DNA from 3 places in the Streptacidiphilus sp. PAMC 29251 genome. Region 3 is predicted to be linked to each of the others. Evidence: riboswitches for the same ligand, from Rfam matches in the RefSeq annotation. Region 3 holds a riboswitch; each other region holds the start of a gene.
What was found. Region 3 has a riboswitch for S-adenosylmethionine ahead of ACXKR8_RS09355 (putative leader peptide). Riboswitches for the same ligand answer to the same signal wherever they lie in the genome.
Positions count from the first base shown of each region.

Region 1: linked by a shared signal. The riboswitch ahead of thrC (threonine synthase) and the one ahead of ACXKR8_RS09355 (putative leader peptide) in region 3 are both predicted to bind S-adenosylmethionine.
Region 2: linked by a shared signal. The riboswitch ahead of ACXKR8_RS43670 (putative leader peptide) and the one ahead of ACXKR8_RS09355 (putative leader peptide) in region 3 are both predicted to bind S-adenosylmethionine.

Region 1 covers NZ_CM135725.2:4,617,586-4,622,042, forward strand. The annotation lists gene ACXKR8_RS21590 (MoaD/ThiS family protein) at 230-505, opposite strand; gene thrC (threonine synthase) at 502-1,797, opposite strand; SAM riboswitch class I at 1,791-1,925, opposite strand; gene ACXKR8_RS21600 (glucosyl-3-phosphoglycerate synthase) at 2,130-3,095, shown strand; gene ACXKR8_RS21605 (alpha,alpha-trehalose-phosphate synthase (UDP-forming)) at 3,126-4,457, shown strand, end outside.
Region 2 covers NZ_CM135725.2:9,143,111-9,147,567, forward strand. The annotation lists gene ACXKR8_RS43660 (ABC transporter ATP-binding protein) at 1-621, opposite strand, end outside; gene ACXKR8_RS43665 (ABC transporter permease) at 618-1,508, opposite strand; SAM riboswitch class IV at 1,908-2,018, shown strand; gene ACXKR8_RS43670 (putative leader peptide) at 2,052-2,180, shown strand; gene ACXKR8_RS43675 (LLM class flavin-dependent oxidoreductase) at 2,310-3,425, shown strand; gene ACXKR8_RS43680 (LLM class flavin-dependent oxidoreductase) at 3,436-4,457, shown strand, end outside.
Region 3 covers NZ_CM135725.2:1,967,400-1,971,856, reverse strand. The annotation lists gene ACXKR8_RS09365 (LLM class flavin-dependent oxidoreductase) at 1-1,089, opposite strand, end outside; gene ACXKR8_RS09360 (putative leader peptide) at 1,253-1,339, opposite strand; SAM riboswitch class IV at 1,360-1,473, opposite strand; SAM riboswitch class IV at 1,638-1,746, shown strand; gene ACXKR8_RS09355 (putative leader peptide) at 1,782-1,868, shown strand; gene ACXKR8_RS09350 (amino acid ABC transporter permease) at 2,025-3,008, shown strand; gene ACXKR8_RS09345 (amino acid ABC transporter ATP-binding protein) at 3,071-3,823, shown strand; gene ACXKR8_RS09340 (hypothetical protein) at 3,845-4,174, opposite strand; gene ACXKR8_RS09335 (transporter substrate-binding domain-containing protein) at 4,313-4,457, shown strand, end outside.

The DNA.
Region 1 (4,457 bases), 2.7 Mb from region 3:
AAGGACAAATCGCTTCAGGATTTCTCGGCGAACCCGTGGGGGCGCGGCAGCCCCTTGGGCTGCAGGTGGTGGCAGATACCGGAAGAGAAGGGGTTTGAATACCGCGCGGACCGCGCGGCCTGCCTCAACCGGAAGCCACTCTACCGCTGTCCCGGGAAAGCAAGAACCGGGGTGCCCTCCTGATGGAGGAAGGCACCCCGGCTTTTGTCAGGCGGCGGAACGAATGAAATCAGCCACCGGCCACGGCGGGAATGATCGACACCGCGCCGCCGTCGGCGATCACGGTTTCCAGGCCGTCGGCGAAACGCACGTCGTCGTCGTTCACATACACATTGACGAAACGTCGCAGCTTGCCGCTGTCGTCGAGGATGCGGCCGCCGATCCCGGCGTGGTGGGCCTCCAGGTCGGCGATGACAGCGGCGAGGGTGGCGCCCTCGGCCTTCACCTCGGCGGCGCCGCCGGTGTAGGTGCGCAGGATGGTCGGGATGCGGACGGAGACGCTCATGCGAGGCCAGCCTCTCGGAAGGAGTCAAGGGTGGGGCGGATGGTGGCGGACAGGCCGGTGGTGGCTTCCACCGCGTCCAGGGTCTTCAGGCCGTCGCCGGTGTTGAGGACCACGGTCTCGACGGCCGGGTCGAGCAGGCCGTTCTTGATCAGCTTCTGCAGCACGCCCACGGTGACCCCGCCCGCCGTCTCGGCGAAGATCCCCTCGGTCCGGGCCAGCAGCTTGATCGCGTCCACGACCTCCTCGTCGTTGACGTCCTCGACCGCGCCGCCGGTGCGCCGGCAGATGTCCAGCACATAGGGGCCGTCCGCCGGGTTGCCGATCGCCAGCGACTTGGCGATGGTGTTCGGCTTCTGCGGGCGGATCACGTCGTGGCCGGCCTTGAAGGCCACCGAGACCGGGGAGCAGCCCTCGGCCTGGGCGCCGAAGATCTTGTAGGGCTTGTCCTCGACCAGGCCGAGCGCGATCAGCTCCTTGAGCCCCTTGTCGATCTTCGTCAGCTGGGAGCCGGAGGCGATCGGGATCACCAGCTGGTCCGGCAGCCGCCAGCCCAGCTGCTCGCAGATCTCGTACGCCAGGGTCTTCGAGCCCTCGCCGTAGTACGGCCGCAGATTGACGTTGACGAAGCCCCAGCCCTCACCGGCCGGGTCGCCGATCAGCTCCGAGCAGAAGCGGTTCACATCGTCGTAGTTGCCCTCGATGCCGACCAGCTCGCCGCCGTACACGGCAGCCATCACGATCTTGCCCTGCTCCAGGTCCTGCGGGATGAACACGCAGGAGCGGAGCCCGGTGCGGGCGGCGGCGGCGCCCACCGCTCCGGCCAGGTTGCCGGTGGAGGAGCAGGAGAGGGTGGTGAAGCCGAAGACCCGGGCGGCCTCGACGGCGATCGCGACGACCCGGTCCTTGAAGGAGTGGGTCGGGTTGCCGGAGTCGTCCTTGACGTACAGGCCGCCGGTGACGCCCAGCTCGCGGGCCAGGTTGTCGGCCTTGACCAGCTTGGTCCAGCCGGGGTTGATGTTGGGCCTGGTCGCCACGTCCGCGGAGACCGGCAGCAGCGGCGCGTAGCGCCAGATGTTCGCCGGGCCCGCCTCGATCCGCGCCCGGAGCGCCTCGGGGTCGCCGCTCGGCAGCTCGTAGGCCACCTCAAGGGGCCCGAAGCACTCGGTACAGGCGAAGTCGGGGGCGAGCGGGGTCCGCGCACCGCACTCCCTGCAGGACAGGGCGACGGCGGGACCGAAAGACTCGGGTGTGACAGTTACAGCAGCCATGATGGCGAGGCCCTCTCTCCTCATCTTCCCCGCGACGCGTTTCGCCGCAGGACGGAATTGGCACCTTCCCCACCAGGGCCTTGACGGCTGTAGCTGGCAGGAGGGTTGCCGGGACTTCAACGGGCCGTTCCCTCAGTCCCTCTGGATGAGCTCTATGGCGACCGGTCGCAGCCGGACCGCGTTTGTGCTCCGGCGCTTGGATACTGTGGTCGCACCGGAGTGGAGCTGACGACGTGTGTCCACCGTGCGGCGGACGCGTGTCATCCCCAAGACTGTAACCGAAGCGACGCCCGCGATCACTGGGCGTCCGCGAGACGAGACGCGCATCACGGCCCGTGTCACACCAGAGGAGTCCTGTGCTTGACGAGGTCGCGGACTGGCTGCGCCACCGCTCCTGGGCGGCCGCCGACCGCTCGCTGCCCGAGCTGCTCGCCGCCAAGCGGGCGAGCGGCAGCACCGTCAGCGTGGTGCTGCCCGCGCTGGACGAGGAGGCCACGGTCGGCGGGATCGTGTCCGCCATCCGCCGCGACCTGATGGACGCCGTGCCGCTGGTGGACGAACTGGTCGTGGTCGACTCCGGCTCCGGCGACCGCACCGCGCAGGTCGCCGCCGACGCCGGGGCCCGGGTGGTGCACCGCGACTCGATACTTCCCGAGCTGCCGGTGCTGCCCGGCAAGGGCGAGGTGCTGTGGCGCTCGCTCCTCGCCACCAGCGGCGACATCGTCTGCTTCATCGACGCCGACCTGCGCGAGTTCGACTCCGCCTTCGTCTCCGGCATCGTCGGGCCGCTGCTCACCGAGCCCGAGGTGGCCTTCGTCAAGGCCATGTACGACCGGCCGCTGGAGACCGAGGACGCGGTCATCCCGGCCGGCGGCGGACGGGTCACCGAGCTGGTCGCCCGCCCGCTGCTGAACCTCTACTGGCCGCGGCTGGCAGGTTTCGTCCAGCCGCTCGGCGGCGAGTACGCGGCCCGGCGCTCGCTGCTGGAGCGGCTGCCCTTCCCCACCGGCTACGGCGTGGAGCTGGGCCTGCTGGTGGACGCCCTGGAGCTGGCCGGGCTCGACGCCCTGGCCCAGGTGGACGTCGGCGTCCGGCACCACCGGCACCAGGACGCGCAGGCCCTCGGCCGGATGGCGGCCACCATCCAGCTCACCGCGCTGGACCGGCTGGTCCGCAGCAACCGGATCAAGGCCGCGGACGACCTGGCCACCCCGAGGCTCACCCAGTTCACCCGCACCGCGGCCGGATTCACCCCCACCACCGCGGACATCCCGGTCACCGACCGGCCACCCATCGTCACGCTGACCGCGAACGACGTTTGACCCGGTCACGAGTAGGCAAGGCTGAGCACCATGGTCACAGCTAGTCCGGCATCGATTCTGCTCGCCTCCAACCGGGGTCCGATCTCGTTCACCGTCGAGGACGACGGCACCCTCACCCCACGCCGGGGCGGCGGCGGGCTGGTCTCCGGGCTGAGCGCCATCGGCGACGAGGTCGACTCGGTCTGGGTCTGCGCCGCGCTGTCGGAGGGCGACCGCGCCGCGACCCGGCAGGGTCTGGACGACCCCTCGGTACGGATGCTGGACATCGACCCGGGCACCTTCGCCCGGGCCTACAACGGGATCGCCAACTCGACCCTCTGGTTCGTCCACCACCTGATCTTCAACACCCCGACCACCCCGGTCTTCGGCAGCTCCTTCCGGCGCGAGTGGGCCTCCTACGAGGCGTACAACACCGCCTTCGCCGAGGCCCTGGCCGAGAACGCGGCGCCGGGCGCCACCGTGCTGGTCCAGGACTACCACCTGTCACTGACCCCCCGGCTGCTCCGCGAGCTGCGGCCCGACCTGCGGATCGGGCACTTCTCGCACACCCCCTGGGCCCCGCCGGACTACTACCGGCTGCTGCCCGACGACGTGGCCCGGGACGTGCTGGCCGGGATCCTGGGCGCGGACCACGCCGGGTTCCTCACCCGGCGCTGGGCCGGCGCCTTCGCCGACTGCTGCGAGGCGATCCTCGGCGCCGACGTCGACCGGGACGCCCTCACCGTCACCTACAAGGGCCGGACCACCCAGCTCGGGGTGCACGCGCTGGGCGCGGACGGCGACTTCCTGCGCGAGCGGGCGCACCGTCCGGACGTGGACTCCCGGCTGGCCTCGCTGCGCGAGGCGGTCGGCGACCGGAAGACCGTGGTCCGGGTGGACCGGACCGAGCTGTCCAAGAACATCGTCCGCGGCCTGCACGCCTACCGGCACCTGCTGCGGACCCGCGACGAGTGGCTGGACCGGGTCGTCCACATCGCCTTCGCCTACCCCTCCCGGCACGACCTGCCGGAGTACCGCGAGTACACCGCCTCGGTGCTGCGGGTGGCCCAGGAGATCAACGACGAGTTCGGCACGCCGACCTGGCAGCCGGTGATGCTGCAGGTGGACGACGACTTCGCGCGCTCGCTGGCCGCGTACCGGCTGGCCGACGTGGCGTTGGTGAACCCGATCAGGGACGGCATGAACCTGGTCGCCAAGGAGGTCCCGGTGGTCTCCGACCAGGGCTGCGCCCTGGTCCTCTCCCGCGAGGCCGGCGCCTACGAGGAGCTGGGCCAGGACGCCATCGTGGTCAACCCCTACGACATCATCGCCACGGCGGAGGCCCTGCACACCGCCCTGACCATGCCGGAGCAGGAGCGCACG
Region 2 (4,457 bases), 7.2 Mb from region 3:
GATGCGGCCGTCGGCCATCACCACGACGCGGTCCGCCAGCGCGATCGCCTCGTCCACGTCATGGGTGACCAGCAGCATGGCCGCGCGGTGCTTGCTGCGCAGAGCGCGCACCAGGCCGTGCATCCGCAGCCGGGTGATGGCGTCGAGCGCCGCGAACGGCTCGTCGAGCAGCACGAGTTCGGGTTCGGAGACCAACGCCCGGGCCAGGGAGACCCGTTGCGCCTCGCCGCCGGAGAGCTCCTTGGGCCAGGCCCGCTCCCGGCCCGCGAGGCCGACCTCGGCCAGCACGTCCAGGGCCCGCTGCTCCGCGTCCGGCCCGCGCAGGCCGAGGGTGACATTGCGCAGCACCCGCTGCCACGGCAGCAGCCGGTCGGCCTGGAACACGATCGCGCGCTTCGCCGGGACCTCCACCAGGCCGCCGTCCGGCCGGTCGAGACCGGCCAGCAGCCGCAGCAGGGTGCTCTTGCCGCAGCCGGAGGGCCCCAACAGGACCACCAGTTCGTTCTCGGCGATGGTGAGGTCCAGGTGGTCGAGCACCACCCGGTCACCGAACCGGCGGACGACCTTCTCGACCAGGACCCCGGCCTGCTGCCGGGTGCGGGTCGCAACCGTGGCGCTCATGCCGCCTCGTATCCGGGGCGCCACCGCAGCAGCACCCGCTCGAGAACCCGGACGAACTGGTCGGCGACCAGCCCGAGGAGGGAGTAGACGGCCAGCCCCACAAAGACCTGGCCGGTCTGCAGATAGGTCTGGCCCTGGGTGATCAGGAAGCCGAGGCCCTCGTTGGCGTTGACGGTCTCGGCGGCGACCAGGCCGAGGATGCTGTAGGCGAGCGAGAACCGCAGGCCGACCAGGAACCCCGGCAGGGCGCCGGGCACCAGCACCCGGGTCACCAGCCGCCAGGGGCCCGCGCCGGTGGTCCTCGCCATCTCGATCAGGCGCTGGTCCACTCCCCGGATCGCGGCGAACAGATTGAGGTACATCGGGACGCCGGCGCCGAAGGAGATCAGCAGCACCTTGGTCAGCTCGTCGATGCCGAACCACACGATCATCAGCGGCAGCACCGCCAGCAGCGGGATGGTGTTGAGCACCTGGACCACGCCGTTGAACAGGTACTCGCCGCTGCGCAGCAGGCCCCCGAGCACCCCGGCCAGGATGCCCGCGGTCAGGCCGATGGCGAGACCGATCCCGGCCCGGCGCAGCGAGACCGCCAGGTCGGGCCCGAGCACACCCTGCTGCCACAGTTCGGCGGCGGAGTGCACGATGGAGGTCGGCGCCGGGGCGTAGGTCGCGGTCAGCACCCCGGCCTTGGCGAGGATCTCCCAGGCGATGAGGATGACCACCGGGGTGGTGTAGATGCCGAGCGGCCAGCGCAACCGCTCGCGAAGGGTGCCGAACAGCATCCGGCGGGTTGCGTCGCGCGGCAGGAACACCTCGCGTTCCGGCGCGCCGGTCGCCACGGCGTCGGAATCGACGGCCGATGGCGAGAGTTGGGTGGACGGAGGCATGGGGAGGTCCCCTCGACTGAGGTGGGCGCACTGCTGGGCGCCGAGTGTGGACGCACATGGGCAGGCGGCACGGCCGGACCGCCGCGGAGTCAGCGGCGGGTCCGGTCATGGCCTGGTGACGACAGGTCAACTGTCGTTGGGGGTAAAGGAGTCAGCGAGCAGCGCACCACAGGGGCAGGAGCCGGGGAAGGGGCTCGGCCAGGCAGCTGGGGTCAGCGACAACAGAACGTGCTGGAGACGTGCGCCAGGTCGATGTGGCGCCGCCGGGTGAGTTCCAGCTGCGGCTTCATGAGCGCGAGTTCAGCAGACGTTCAGCGGATCGGTCAATACTTCTCGGACAGCTCTCGCATGATGGACGCCGCATTGTCCAAAGCCCGTCGAGCGGTTAGCGTGTGTCCTGGTTATGAGCGTCAGCGACAAGCCCTGGCTTGCTGACCGGCAACCCTCCGCCGCGGTGGGGTGCTCCAGGTGACGACCCGACAGAACGGTGCCGTTCTGTAAGCGCGAGGCCCGGTTGGGCCCGATCGGTGTGAGGTGATCCAGATGGCTGAGCGTCGTTCCAGTGGCACGCCCCGCCCGAGCGGATCCTTCCAGCTGCGGGTCGCCCGGCGCCATGTCGATCTGCTCCGGGTGAGCAGCGCACTGTGTCCGGGGTCCTGTCCGGTCCGCTGAGACCGCAGCCCTGCTCCCGCCGCACCCACGCACCCACGCACCCCTTGGACTGCCGCGTCCCTGGTCGACGCCGTCCGCTGCTGTGTGCCGGCTCCCGTACCGCAGCATCCCCACCGGAGGTATGTCCCCATGAGCGATCCCGGCACCCGGAATCCCTTTCTGCACCTGGCACTTGAGGCCGACGGCACCGGCGCGCACCCGGCCTCCCACCGGCACGCTGCCGCAGCGCGGCCCGGCTCCGTGTCACCGGCCCGGGCGCTGCGCGAGGTGGTCACCGCGGCCGAGGCCGCCGGGTTCGCCCTGGTCACCCTGGCCGACTCGCCGCTGCCGCCGAGCGCCGACCCGGACGCGCCCGGCCGGATCGAGGCCGGGGCCCGGGCCGCCTATGTCTCGCTGCTGACCGACCGGATCGGCCTGGCGCCGACCCTGCAGGTCACCACCACCGAACCGTTCCACCTGGCCACCCAGCTGGCGAGCCTGGACCACGCGGCCAGGGGCCGGGCCGGCTGGGTGGTCGGCGCCGTCAACGGTGTGGACGAGCTGGCCACGATCGGGGCGGTGCCGCTCGGCCCGGACGAACTGCGCCGGGAGACCACCGATGTCATCGACACCGCCCGTGCGCTCTGGGACTCCTGGGAGGACGACGCGGTCATCAAGGATGTCGCGACCGGCCGCTACCTCGACCGCGAGCGCGTGCACCCGGTCGACTTCGAGGGGGCCAGGTTCACCGTCAAGGGCCCGCTGATCACCCCGCGCCCGCCGCAGGGGCAGTTGGTGGTGCTGGCGCCGGACGCCCTGGACGTGGACGACCGCGCCGATGTGGTGCTGGTCGAGCGTCCCGACCTGGCCGGGCTCGCCGAGCGGGCCGCGCAGGCCCGCGCGGCCGGGGCCCCGCTGGTGTTCGCCGAGCTGGAACTGCTGCTGGACGCGGACGTCCCGGCCGCCGAACGGCTGGCCGACCTCGACCGCCACGCAAACTGGCCGCAGTCCGGCCGGTTGCGCCATGTCGGTTCACCCGCCGCGCTGGTGGAGTTGCTGATGCAACTGGCCCAGCTGGTCGACGGAGTACGGCTGCACCCCGCCGTGCTCGCCGTCGACCTGCCAGTGCTGACCACCGAGGTGCTGCCCGCGTTGGCCGCCGCAGGACTGCACCGCGCCCCCAGCGCCGGCGCCACCCTGCGCGGCACGCTCGGCCTGCCCCGCCCTGCCAACCGGTTCGCCGCCGCGGCGACCACGAGCGCCTGAGGGACCTGCGATGACCGAGACCGACACGAGCGCGTCCACGCCGACCGGCGCCCCGTACGACCCGCAGGCCCAGGTGCATCTCGGGGTCTTCTTCACCGGGGTCGGCTCCCAGCTGATCTGGACCGACCCGTCCGCGGCCCCGCACACCGCCATCGAGTCCTTCGTCGAGGCCGCGCAACTGCTGGAGCGCGGTCTGTTCGATGCCTTCTTCCTGGGCGAGGGCCTGCGGGTGCGCGAGAACCAGGGCCGGGCCTACGACCTGGACGTGGCCGGACGCCCCGACGCGATCACCCAGCTGTCCGCGCTGGCCGCGGTCACCGAGCGGATCGGCCTGGTGGCCACCCAGAACACCACCTACAACTACCCCGCCGACCTGGCCCGCCGGCTGGCGAGCCTGGACCTGCTCTCGGACGGGCGGGCCGGCTGGAACATCGTCACCACCGACAACGCCTGGACCGGGGAGAACTTCCGGCACGGCGGCTGGCTGGACCATGAGCGCCGCTACGAGCGGGCCGAGCAGTTCGTCGAAGCGGCCAAGGAGCTGTGGTCCTCGGCCGAGCCGGTCCAGCGGGACACCGACCTGGTCCGGCTGCGTGCCACCGCCACCCAGCCGGCCAGCCGGCAGGGCCGTCCGGTGCTGTTCCAGGCCGGGGACTCGGACGGCGGACGCGAACTGGCGGCCCGTCAGGCCGATGTGGTCTTCTCCTCCAACACCGAGTACAACAAGGCCGTGGTCTACGCCGCCGACCTACGGGCCCGGCTGGCCCGGTACGGCCGGACGGCCGACTCGCTGCGGATCCTCCCCGGCGCGGGGATCGTGCTCGGCGACACCGTCGCCGAGGCCGAGGAGAAGGCCCGCTGGGTGCGGCGGGAACAGGTCTCGGCACCGCGCGCGATCGCCTTCCTGGAGCAGTACTGGGGCACCGACCTGTCCGGCTACGACCCGGACGGACTGCTGCCCGACATCGAGCCCACCGAGGACGAGCTCGACCCCTCCCGGGGCACCATCATGATCGAGCACCGCACCGGCAA
Region 3 (4,457 bases):
GGTGATCTGCTCCAGGTCGTGCGGCAGGGTGGCCGGGCGCAGCCGGAAGCCGGTCAGACCGGCCTGCTGCCAGTCCTGCAGCAGGTCGGCCAGCTCGGCGGGGGTCCCGGCGAAGATCTGCGCGTCGCTGCTGTACGGCTCGCCGGCCACGGTGTCCAGCCGTTCCCGGCGGGCCTGCGCCGCGTCACTGCTGTCGTCCAGGAACACCACCAGGTCGCCGAAGACGTGCACGGTCTCCTCGCTGCGGCCGGCCGCTTCCTGCTCGGCGCGGATCTCGGCGAGGATCGCCCCGGCGTCCTCGCGGTCACGCGGTGTGACGAAGCCGACATCGGCCGAGCGGGCGACCAGCCGGAACGGGACGGTGGCATGCGCCAGCGCCGCCACGATCGGCTGCCCCTGCGGCGGGCGCGGGGTGATGGACGGCCCCTTGACGCTGAACTTGCCGCCCTCGAAGTCGATGTAGTGCAGCTTGTCGCGGTCGACGAAACGGCCGGTGGCGGTGTCGCGGATCTCCGCGTCGTCCTCCCAGCTGTCCCAGAGCCGGCGGACCGCCTCGACGTAGTCGGCGGCCTCGTCGAACAACTCGGTGAGCAGCGCCTGGACCTCCGGCTTGGCGAAGTCCTCCAGCCGGAACGACGGCACGGTGCGGCGGCCGAAGAGCTCGGCCTCGTCGGGGCGTCCGGCGACCTGCACCCTGACCCCCGCCCGGCCGGTGCTCACATAGTCCAGGGTGGCGATCGCCTTGGAGAGGTGGAACGGCTCGGTGTGGGTGACCACCGCGGTGGGGACCACCCCGATGTGCTGCGTCAGCGGCGCGATCCGGGCGGCGATGAGCACCGCGTCCAGGCGGCCCCTGACCCGGTCGGTGCGCTGGTCCGGGGCGGAGAGCCCGGAGGACTGCAGGCCGAGCGAGTCCTCGATGGTGACGAAGTCCAGCAGCCCGCGCTCGGCCTCGGCGACCAGATCGGCCCAGTACGCCGCGGTGAGCAGCTCCTTCGGGCGGGCATCTGGTTCGCGCCAGGCGGCGGGGTGCCAGCCGGCGCCGTCCAGGGCCACCGAGAGGTGGAGGGCAGGGTGTGGCTGAGGCATGGGGATGTCGCTTCCTGCTACGGGTGGGGGCGCCACCGGTGCGGAGGGCATGCCGAACGGAACCCGCGCCGGGGCTGGGCCCGGGGCGGCGTCGGCGGTGCGGAGAGGGAGAGGTACGTGCGGGTGCGGAGCGCGGTGGACGCGCTGCGGCTCAGGCTGAGGGTCAGGCCCGGCAGGTCGGACAGAGGGCGCTGGCGATGCGCTGAAGATCGATGTGCCGACGGGAGTACGTGCCGATGGATCGACGCACTGCTGTCACCTCCGCCTTCACTCGCGCGCTTGCGGTTGCCTGGACCGGCACCGCCTGGTCGTCACCTGGAGCACCCCGCCGCGTCGGAGGGTTGCTGGTCAGCAAGCCAGGGCTTGTCGCTGACGCTCATAACCTGAGCTCACGGTAGCTCCGGTTGGGCGTCGAACACAATCCCCAGTGATCGACTCGGGTTCGAGAAAACATCAACTTCCTTTGCCCCAACACCGGGTGGTCGGAAAGTCTTCCCAGCAGATGGACGGCATTGTCTAAAATCTGCTGAGCGGTTAGCATCGGCCCTGGTTATGAGCGTCAGCACCAAGCCCTGGCTCGCTGACCGGCAACCCTCCGACGCGGTGGGGTGCTCCAGGTGACGACCCGACAGGACGATTCTCCTGTAAGCGCGAGGCCCCGGTGGGGCCGGAAGACGAGCGAGGTGATCCAGATGCAGGCACAGCGAGTGGCCCGACGCCATGTCGACCTGCTTCGGGTGAGCAGCGCCTTGTGTCCGAGGACATCCCCGGTCTGTTGACCCCGGTCTCCTGACCACGGTCCGTGACCAAACCGGCGTTTCTCAACGCCGTGATTCCGACTCGATCACGCCCTCACCCCACCACGCCGCCACCCGTCCGAGCCCCTCCCCGGGCCACGGAGTGGTGCTGCGCCCCCACGGGATGGAAAGCACACCATGAGCCGCTCGGACACCCTCGCCCGGATACCCGCCGCACCGGAACCCCCGCCGCCGCCCTCGGACGAGCAGCTGCTCGCCGCGAAACTCGTCCCGCTGCGCCGTCCGGGCCAGTGGGTCTCGGCCGCGGCGCTGCTGGTGCTGTTCGCGATGTTCGTCCACACGGTGTTCAGCAACAGCAGGTTCCAGTGGGGCACGGTCGGCAGTTTCTTCCTGAACGGGTCGATCCTGAAGGGCCTTGAGCTGACGCTCTGGCTCACCGCGGCGGTGATGGCCACCGGCTATCTGCTGGGGATCGGGGTGGCCGCGATGCGGCTGTCGCGGAACCCGGTGCTGCGCGGGCTCAGCTTCGGCTTCGTCTGGCTGATCCGGTCGGTGCCGCCGCTGGTGCAACTGCTCTTCTGGTATGAACTAGCCTCGCTCTACCCGAAGTTGTCCTTGGGCATCCCGTTCGGCCATGAGTTCGTGACGGTGAAGACCGCGCATCTGTTCAGCGGCATCCTGGCCGCCTTCGTCGGGCTGACCCTGGACGTCGCCGCCTTCTCCTCGGAGATCGTCAGGGGCGGCATCCTCTCGGTCGAGCACGGCCAGACCGAGGCGGCCGAGGCGCTGGGTCTGGGACAGGGGCGGATCTTCCGCCGGATCGTGCTGCCGCAGGCGATGCCGGCCATCGTCCCGGCGTCGGGCAATCTGCTGATCGGGATGCTGAAGGCGACCTCGATCGTCAGCGTGATCGCGGTGCAGGACCTGCTCTACTCGTCCCAGCTGATCTACAACCAGAACTACCTGATCATCCCGCTGCTGCTGGTGGCCACGCTCTGGTACATCATCCTCACCACGCTGCTCTCGATCGGCCAGTACTTCGTCGAGCGGCACTACGCCCGAGGCAGCAACCGCCGTTCCGGGGAGGGCTTCTGGCAGACCTTCCGGGGCAATGTGCCGCTGCTCGGGCGGACCGGACGCGAACTGGCGGGCCTCTCATGAGCGAGCCTCTCGTGAGCGAGCCGGTGCAGGACGCGGCCGTGCCGGACGCGGTGGAGCCGCCGCTGGTCCGGATCCGGGGCCTGCGCAAGAGCTTCGGCACCCACCTGGTGCTGGACGGGATCGACCTGGACGTACGCCAGGGCGAGGTGACCGTCCTGCTCGGCCCCTCCGGATCCGGCAAGTCCACCCTGCTGCGCAGCATCAACCACCTGGAACGGCCCGACGCCGGGTTCGTCGAGGTGGGCGGCGAGATCATCGGCTACCGCCACCACGGCGGCAAACTGCATGAGCTGCGCCCCCGGACGATCACCCGGCAGCGGGCCCGGGTCGGCATGGTCTTCCAGCAGTTCAACCTGTTTCCGCACCTCACCGTGCTGGAGAACATCGTCGAGGCCCCGGTGGCGGTGCGCGGCAGCTCCCGGAAGCAGGCCGCAGCCAGGGCCCGCGAACTGCTGGAGCGGGTCGGCCTGGCCGGGCGGGAGGACTCCTACCCCCGGCAGCTGTCCGGCGGCCAGCAGCAGCGGGTGGCGATCGCCCGTGCGCTGGCGATGGACCCGCAGCTGCTGCTGTTCGACGAACCCACCAGCGCGCTCGACCCCGAACTGGTCGGCGAGGTGCTCGCGGTGATGAAGGACCTCGCCCTCAGCGGGATGACCATGATCGTGGTCACCCATGAGATCGGCTTCGCCCGGGAGGTCGCCGACACCATGGTCTTCCTCGACGGCGGCCGGATCATCGAGTCCGGCTCCCCGGCCGAGGTGCTGGCCGATCCGAGCCATGAACGGGCCCGCGCCTTCCTCGCCGCAGTCCTCTAACACCGCCCCTGCGCCACTTCCCTACCACCGCCATGCCATTTTCCGTTCCCTGAAAGGAACTTCCGTGTCGCACGTCCCCCATAAGGCATCCGCCGCGCTCGCCGCCACCGCCGTTCTGGCTCTGCTCACCGCCTGCGGTTCCTCCAGCTCCGGCAAGACGGTGACGCCCGCGGCCGGCTCCTCGTCCCAGGCGTCGCAGGCGGCCCAGCCGGCCCAGGCCGCGTCCACCGCGCTGCCGACCCAGGACGTGGTGTCCTCGATCCAGGCCGACCCCGCGCTGAAGGCCGAACTCCCGGCGGCGGTGCAGAGTCGCGGCTCGCTGATCCTGGGCACCAGCCAGGTGGTCGGCACCTCCGGCCTGCCGCACGGCGGCCAGGGCCCGGACGGCAAGGCCGTCGGCCTCGACATCGACCTGCGCGACGCCGTCGCCAAGGTGCTCGGGGTGACCTGGGACGTGCAGTACGGCACCTTCCCCACCGTCATCCCGGTGTGCAGAACGGCAAGTACGACGTGGGCCAGGACAACTTCGGCGCCACCAAGGCCCGGGAGCAGGTGGTCGACTTCGCCACCTACCTCAACGACGGCCAGTCCTTCCTGGGCGCCAAGGACCTCAAGATCGACAGCGCCACCACCC